One region of the Paenibacillus sp. Y951 genome, then DNA from elsewhere that is predicted to be linked to it. Evidence: predicted binding sites of a transcription regulator. Region 1 holds the regulator's gene; the other holds the start of a gene.
What was found. The regulator Rex, encoded in region 1, represses fermentation and respiration genes when NADH is low (regulators of the CRP and FNR family bind a similar motif). The targets are predictions, from matches to a motif close to TTGTGAAATATTTCACAA.
Positions count from the first base shown of each region.

Region 2: the regulator Rex is predicted to act here: its motif matches at 1,972-1,989, upstream of AC1TPB_RS22020 (formate/nitrite transporter family protein).

Region 1 is NZ_JBXCIY010000001.1:483,820-488,029, reverse strand. Features, by position in the region: gene AC1TPB_RS02620 (hypothetical protein) at 1-389, opposite strand, end outside; gene AC1TPB_RS02615 (amidohydrolase) at 391-1,686, opposite strand; gene AC1TPB_RS02610 (redox-sensing transcriptional repressor Rex) at 1,679-2,323, opposite strand; gene dinG (ATP-dependent DNA helicase DinG) at 2,328-4,210, opposite strand, start outside.
Region 2 is NZ_JBXCIY010000023.1:35,791-40,000, reverse strand. Features, by position in the region: gene AC1TPB_RS22025 (L-lactate dehydrogenase) at 174-1,109, opposite strand; gene AC1TPB_RS22020 (formate/nitrite transporter family protein) at 1,112-1,900, opposite strand; gene clpP (ATP-dependent Clp endopeptidase proteolytic subunit ClpP) at 2,113-2,697, opposite strand; tRNA gene AC1TPB_RS22010 (tRNA-Arg) at 3,051-3,125, opposite strand; gene AC1TPB_RS22005 (sugar-binding transcriptional regulator) at 3,323-4,210, shown strand, end outside.

The DNA.
Region 1 (4,210 bases):
TCCTTTATCGTAACGTTTTTTGCAGTTGGCTTAGATGATTGTAGCTTTTGTAAGACAACTTCAGATGAAACAATAGCGTTCGTATTCGCTGAGGCTAATATGTTATTATCTTGCCATACCGCATACTGCTCTTGTCCATCCAATGTTTCCGCCAGCACTATCCAATACTGTTCTTCCCATATATATTTTTCAAGATAATTTTCAGTGGAAAGATCATATTGCTGAGCAAGACTTGCACGGACTTCATCTTTTTCATTCCAACGATCCATCTGAATATTACGATAAAACATAACGAGTAACACAATAATAACAATGAAAAGCAATATACTGAAAGCTATCCATTTGCGTGGCGTCATCCAAGGGGATCGTTTCTTTTCAATGGCTCTCATCTTATTTCAACAGACGCTCAAAGCTAGCTTGCGCCTCGTAGCGAACTTTCTCCTCATCCATCGTAAGTAACTTTCTATTACTAACAACTTGCTTACCATCAATCCATACATGAGCTACATCACGACCATTAGCTGCATAGACAAGATGAGAAATAAGATCAGTACGTGGGAAGAAATGTGGTTGATCGATATTAATTGCAATAAAGTCAGCTTTTTTTCCAACTTCAAGCGTACCGATTTGCGAGTTCCAGATGGCTTCGGCACCCATTGACGTTCCAAGCTGCAGAGCTGTATAAGCAGGAACTACAGTCGGATCACCTGACACTCCTTTATGAAGCAATGCAGCAGCTCTTATTTCTTGGAATAGATCTAAGTTATTATTACTTGCAACACCATCAGTACCAAGCGAAAGCTTCACACCAGCTTTCAATAGTTCCGGTACTCTTGCTACACCACTTGCTAGCTTTAAGTTACTAATCGGATTATGAGAAATTGATGCACCTCTTGCTGCTAACAGTTCAATTTCCTCATCCGTTAGATGAACAGCATGCGCTAATAATGCTGGACGTGAGAAGAAGCCTAGCTCATCCAGATGCGCAACTGGACGTTTTCCGTACTCATCTACATTCTGCTGCACTTCAGCTTTCGTCTCTGACATATGAGTATGTAACGGCAAATTCAGATCATGTGCAGCTTGTACAATACGAGCGATATAATCTGGAGGGCAAGTATAAGGTGAATGCGGCGAAAGCATTGTAGATATTCTTCCATCCCCTTGACCATTCCATTGTTTTGCAAATGAAATTGCATCTTCTAATTTGGCTGTTTGTACTTCAGGTGGACAAAGTCCGATGACTCCTCTAGTAAGAAAAGCACGAATACCTGCTTGCACCGAAGCTTCAGCGACTTGATCCATGCGATCATACATATCTACAAATGTTGTTGTACCACTTAGCAGCATTTCAGCAATCGCAAGATTACTTCCTGCCCGTGTATCTTGATCAACATATTTTTCTTCCATCGGCCACATTTTTTCTTGTAGCCACACTTGTAAGTTCAAATCATCTGAGAAACCGCGAAGTAATGTCATCGCTGCATGACCATGTGTATTCACTAAACCAGGCATGAACACTAATCCTTTACCATCTACACGCTCGGCATCTGTTACATTTTCTGGACGATCTGCACCGATATATGTGATGACATCATCTGTTACGATCATATGCCCACTTAACACTTCAGGTGTTGCACCTGCCATCGTAACGAACAAACCGTTTTCAACCCATATTTTACTCATCGTCGGCCACCTCTTTATTATTCAAATAGTAAGCTAAGCTCAATAATTCCTTCGTAAAATCAGCATATTGGATCCGAACATGATCTGGCACACGTAATATTGTTGGAGCAAAATTAAGGATACCTTCAATTCTTGTTTCAGTTAATTGATTAGCAACATTTTGTGCTTCAGAAGCAGGAACAGTAATAATACCAATACGAATATTAAGTTCATCGATTGTTTTCGCTAATTCAGACATCGGCTGAACGGTTAAGTTATTAATTTTTGAACCCGCTTTATTTTCAACATTATCAAACACAGCAACAATTTGCATATTATCATTACTGTACTTGTTATAATTACATAATGCATGCCCTAGGTTACCAGCACCGATCAAAGCTACATTAATAGTCTGATTAATTTTAAGTATATGACGTATTTTATCAATCAAGTAATCTACTTCATATCCTATTCCTTTACGTCCGAAATCACCGAAGTAAGCAAGGTCTTTTCGAATTTGTGCTGGATTGAGGTCTAATCGATTACCGAGATCTTGTGAGGAAACCGTCCCAATTTCACGACTTTTCAATTCATGAAGTACTTGCAAATAGATAGGTAATCTTCTAACAACAGCTTCAGAAATTTTTGTTTGCTTCATCCGTTCAATCCTCCTTTAACCACTCTTCCATCCGCTTGGCCATCTGACTTGTATGCATCGTCTCGATTTTCGGAGCAGGTAATGAATATAAAAAATGTTTACCATAATAAGCTTCAATTACTCTAGTATCATATATGATTACAATCCCTTTGTCAGTAGCTGTACGAACTAACCTACCAAAGCCTTGCTTAAAGCGAATAACGGCTTGCGGGATCGATAATTTCATAAATGGATTTTTCTTCTGCTTCACTAGCAATTCCGACTTCGCCTCAACAAGTGGATGATTAGGTGGTTGGAATGGCAGTCGCACAATCGCAAGACATTGCAACGCTTCTCCAGGGATATCTACGCCTTCCCAAAAGCTGCTTGTACCGAGCAACACCGATGCTTGATTTTGCAAAAATCTACGCGTTAATTTCGTGCGATTATTACTATCAACACCTTGTCCCAGCACTTGAATATTGCTACCTTGCAGCGTTGCTTTCAGCGGATCATATACTTGCTTTAACAATCGATATGAAGTGAATAAGATCAGCATTTTCCCACCGAGTGTCTGTGCACTTTCCGCTAATGAGCCTACTAATTTATCCAAATATGCCGCGTCAACATGAGCACCCTTCAAGACAGGGAAATCACGCGGGATAATAACTAAAGCCTGCTCACGATAATTAAATGGTGAATCAAGCATGACTGCTTTTAACCGATTGGAGTTTTCATATGACGATAATCCAAGCTGCTCGGCAATATATTCAAAATTTTTCTGAATAGATAATGTAGCAGATGTCATAACGACAGTATCTTTCACTTCAAACAAATATTTTTTCAACAATCCGCTTACATCAACTGGAGCTGAATATAGCTGTAATGATCTGAACTTATACGCTTGCGTTCCTTCCATCCAGTACACATAATCTTCTTGTTCAAGCTTCATAAACATCCGCAATTCGTCTTTAATTCTGCTCAAATCACGTAATACACCATTTAAATCAATGAGAATGCTTTGCAGGCCTGTATCTTCATCAAGTCTTTCTTTCACTTCATTCGAAAGCTTTTCAATTGACTTTACAAATCGCGACAGCAATACATGGAAATTATTTTCCACTTCCATCGCTTCGTTCCATTCATGCGGCAGCTTATGACGATCCAATCGCAGCACCATACTTGCTGTACCAACAGATTCTGCCTCATTACTTTGCGTCGCATCGGAACTAACAATACTGTAGAGCCATTCGAACAACTTATCCCAATGCTCTTTCATATCTTGAAGTTGTGGATAGGCACTATCTATAACTTCATTCCATGCAGCAGTATGGTCGTCCCCATCCTCTTGAATCCGAATACGAAGCGATGGAAGCACTCCTGTTCGCATGTCTTTATACAGCATGTTCATTGCATATATATACGAAGTATAGGTCATTTGGTTACCAAGATGTTTGCCAGCAACTTCCTCAAGATGATGTGCTTCATCTAATATGAGATTGGTGTAACCAGGTAAAAGTCGATGATCGGCTTGAATATCTGTAAAAATCATCGAATGATTCGTAATACAAACATCAGATATCGTCGATTCATGCTTTGCACGATGATAATAACAACGTTTGAACCAAGGACAAGCGCGATTCAAGCATGAATCAGCGTCACTTGAAACCGTCCCCCAGAAGTCTGCACCACGTAACCCAAGATTAAGCTCCTCTTGATCACCCGTTTCCGTTTCTGATAACCAGACAACCATCTGTGCCGCTGTAACAGGATCATCCACTGGGGCAACGAAGTCCTTCATATTCAATTTATGTTCAAATTTCCGCATACAAAGATAGTTGCCTCTTCCCTTTAATAACGATGCTCGGAAAGGGAATGGTAATATTTCATTAAGTAAAGGAATATCTC
Region 2 (4,210 bases), on a different contig from region 1:
AGGATACTTGATTATATTCGCATTCGCGGATATAAACAGGTATCCTTTTTGCTTTGGTTAAGGGATGGATCATTACTTAGTAAAAAGTAAAAAGTAAAAAGTCTGCATGAGAAGGGGAAGCGATTTGCTCCCTTCATGCAGACTTTTGTACATGGTGAAACTATAATGATCAATTACATTTTGTTGTAATCAAGTTCAAGATTCAAGCTATCAATCATGCCTTTAAGCTTATTGGCAGATTTCTCAAATAATTGTTGCTCCTCAGGAGTTAAATTCAACTCAAGTGGTTGACGAACACCGCTGCGATCAACGATACATGGAACGCCTAGATAGACATCAGACACACCGCAATAATTATCTAATAATGTAGATACGTTCAATACTGCACCCTCATCATCAAAGATGGCCGTTACAATCCGATCAATCGCGAGTGCAATGGCATAGTAAGTAGAGCCCTTTGCCTCGATGATCTCATAAGCAGCGTCGCGGGTATTCGTGAAAATAATTTGCTTCGTATCATCATGAAGCTCGAGATCTACTCCTGCAACGTTAGCTAAGCTCCATACTGGAAGTTCAGAATCACCATGCTCGCCAATAATATGTGCATGTACACTACGAGGATCGATATTCAATTCTTTACCCAGCAAGTAACGGAATCTTGCGCTATCTAGCAATGTACCAGATCCGATGACACGATGAACTGGCCAACCAGATTTCTTCAGTGCTACATAGCTCATAATATCTACTGGATTTGTTGCGATAAGCAGAATCGCTTCTTGGTTATACGGTAATATTTGTTTAATGATGCTATCAAAAATATCTGCATTACGTTGCAAAAGATCTGTACGAGATTCACCAGGCTTTTGTGCCGCGCCTGCAGTAATAATAATAATGTCCGCACCTACGCAATCAGCATAAGTACCTGCCCATAATTTTGCTCCGCCTACAAATGGCATTCCGTGATTCATATCTAGTGCATCACCTGCTGCTTTTGCGTGATTAGCATCGATAAGAACGAGTTCATCGACGCGATTGCGAAGCAATAGCGTATATGCCGTTGTAGAGCCTACTGCACCTGTGCCGATCATAACAAGTTTACGTGTTTTCATAGTTATTCCCCACTCTCTTTGAAATAAGGTTTGTTGAGATAATAATAGAACGTGGCCATAAGTACACTGCCGCCCATTATATTACCTAATGTTGCAGGGATGAGGTTGTGTAGTATATCTCCGATGCTAAGTACTCCCCAGCCTTGGGCTGCTATAGATATAGCGAAAACAGACATATTTGCGATACTATGTTCAAATCCAGCGATAAAGAAGCTGAATACCAACAATACCATGACGAACATTTTTGCTCCATCAGTTTTCATAAAGTATGGAATGAAAAATGCTAAACATACAAGCCAGTTACATAAGATAGCACGAAAAAAAATTTCAATTGTTGAAGCATCAATTTTTTTGTGAGCAACTTCCAGTAGAAAAGTATTCACATTAACATCAGCAAAAAGCTGTGTTAACCAAACGAGTATTGCGAACAGAATTGCACCAACAATATTTCCTATATAGCTGGATAATAGCATTTTTAACGTATCTATCCAAGTCATTTTACGACGTAATGCAGCATAGCTAAGATAAAATGTATTACCTGTAAATAGATCTCCACCAGCATAGTAGATTAGAATAATAGCCATACCGAATATCAATGCTGCAGCAGGGTATGCAAACGGTGATTCAACTTGATAGAAGAGAGATCCCGTCTTAAAGGCTGCAATAACACCAAATCCAATAAACATACTTGCCATAATTGATCTCAATAAGGAACGGAATTTATCCTGTTTGAAAATAGATAGTTTTTTTGCAGCTAGTTGTTCAATTTGAGCTAATGCTTCTGTTTCCATAATAGAATTCCTCCAAGTAAGCAAAATCTATTTGATGATATCTTTATCATATTGTGAACAGCTTATAATGTATGTGACAAAAATCACGAATAAGAAATATATGGAAAAATATCAAATGAAAAAGACGACAGTGGTTGGTTCACTAGAACAAAAAATGTTCAATGTGGATCAACCACTATCGTCTCTAGATAAGCGTTACAAAGCTGTAGGCATTAATCTATGCGTTCGATAACTTTATCGATCAAACCGTATTCAAGTGCTTCTTGAGCGCTCATGAAGTAATCGCGATCAGTATCCTTTTCAAGACGTTCAATCGGATTGCCAGAACGTTCTGCAAGAATACCGTTCAATTTCTCGCGCATTTTAATGATGCGGTTAGCGCGAATAGCGATATCACTTGCTTGACCTTCAACACCACCAAGCGGTTGATGAATCATAACTTCGCTGTTCGGAAGTGCAAAACGTTTGCCCTTCGCTCCAGCAGTAAGTAAAAATGCACCCATAGATGCTGCCATACCTACGCAAATTGTAGATACATCAGGCTTAATATATTGCATCGTATCGTAGATAGCCATACCTGAAGTGATAGAGCCACCTGGACTATTAATGTATAGATGAATGTCTTTCTCTGGGTCGTCGGCTGCTAAGAAAAGCATTTGCGCAATAATGGAATTGGCAACGACGTCGTTGACACCAGATCCAAGCATGATGATGCGATCCTTCAGAAGTCGAGAATAAATATCATAAGAACGTTCTCCGCGATTACTTTGCTCGATAACCATTGGTACAAAGTTCATTTTCACCAATCCTCCTAAAACTTTTCATGAATTACCTGATACAACTTCTTGTAAATGAAAAGTAGCGTCGCAAGCATCGACTTAAACTTTTCATGAACTACTAAGTACAACACCACATCACAACTATGTTGTGTAAATATCATAATAGAATTTTAATTAAAAGTCAAAGATAGTCAGACTTTATTTCCACTTCACCATTGTTACCTATATTGGTAGTCATTAAACATAATAAATGGCGAGTAAACGTATCGGTATCCTACATTAGCTTATGTATAAAATGATAGTAGCATGATTATAAAAATAAAAAAGCCCGTACAAGAAAATTCTCTTGTACAGGCTATAAGTAGAAGGTTTGGCGCGCCCGCTAGGAATCGAACCTAGATCTCAGGCTCCGGAGGCCTACGTCATATCCATTGGACCACGGGCGCTAATTTAAGATGACATTGTCGATTATATGGGATAATAGGAAGCGAAGCAAGTTTAAAATTCAAATAAATTATTCTGGCAATCGCTTACATGAAGAAACGGCACTTGCAGTACGTCAAAATATTAGGTAAACTAAAGGTGGGACTTAAATCACACCACAGGGACAGAAAATGTCCAATGAGTTCTAGAGTAATGTTGTATGTGGTACACGTGGACTCTTTCCGATGGAGTGATGGTATTTATGCGTCAGCTTATTGAACTGCAAAGACAGTTAGTACCAGAGCTTTTGGATGTCATGAGAAAGCGATATAAAATTATGCAGCAAGTGATGCTTGCAGGAACAATTGGTCGACGTGCGTTAGCAACAACGTTATCGATGACCGAACGAGTGCTACGAGCTGAAACGGAGCTGTTGAAAGAACAAGGACTTCTAATTATTCAATCTTCTGGCATGCAATTAAGCGAAGACGGCAAGAAAGTGCTTGAAGAAATGGAGCAACTTGGCGATCAAGTGTTTCGTAGCTCAGAAATTGAAGACAAGCTGAAGTCGATGTATGGGTTAAAGCAGGTTATTGTCGTTACTGGCGATTCTGAACAATCAGAAATTGCAAAGCGTGAATTGGGTCGTGCAGCAAGCCAGTTGCTGAAGCAAGCAATACGTTCTGGAGATGTTATCGCGGTATCAGGTGGAACGACAACTGCACAGGTTGCCAAGTACATGAGCTTACCCAATTCCATCAAAGATATTGTATTTGTACCGGCGCGTGGAGGTCTTGGTGAAAGCTTGGATTATCAAGCGAACACGATCGCATCTATGCTGGCGAAACGGACTGGTGGACATTACCGATTACTACATGTGCCCGATCATATTAGCTCTGACGCGTATGAATCGATCATTCAAGAACCTTCCATTAAAGAAATTGTTGAAGTTATTCGAAATGCACGAATTATTGTGCATGGCATTGGTGACGCTATTGTAATGGCGAGACGAAGAAAGACCGATCCTAAAGAATTGCAGGCTATGCAAGACGAAGGTGCAATGGCCGAATCATTCGGTTTTTATTTTAATCGTAATGGTGAACCCATT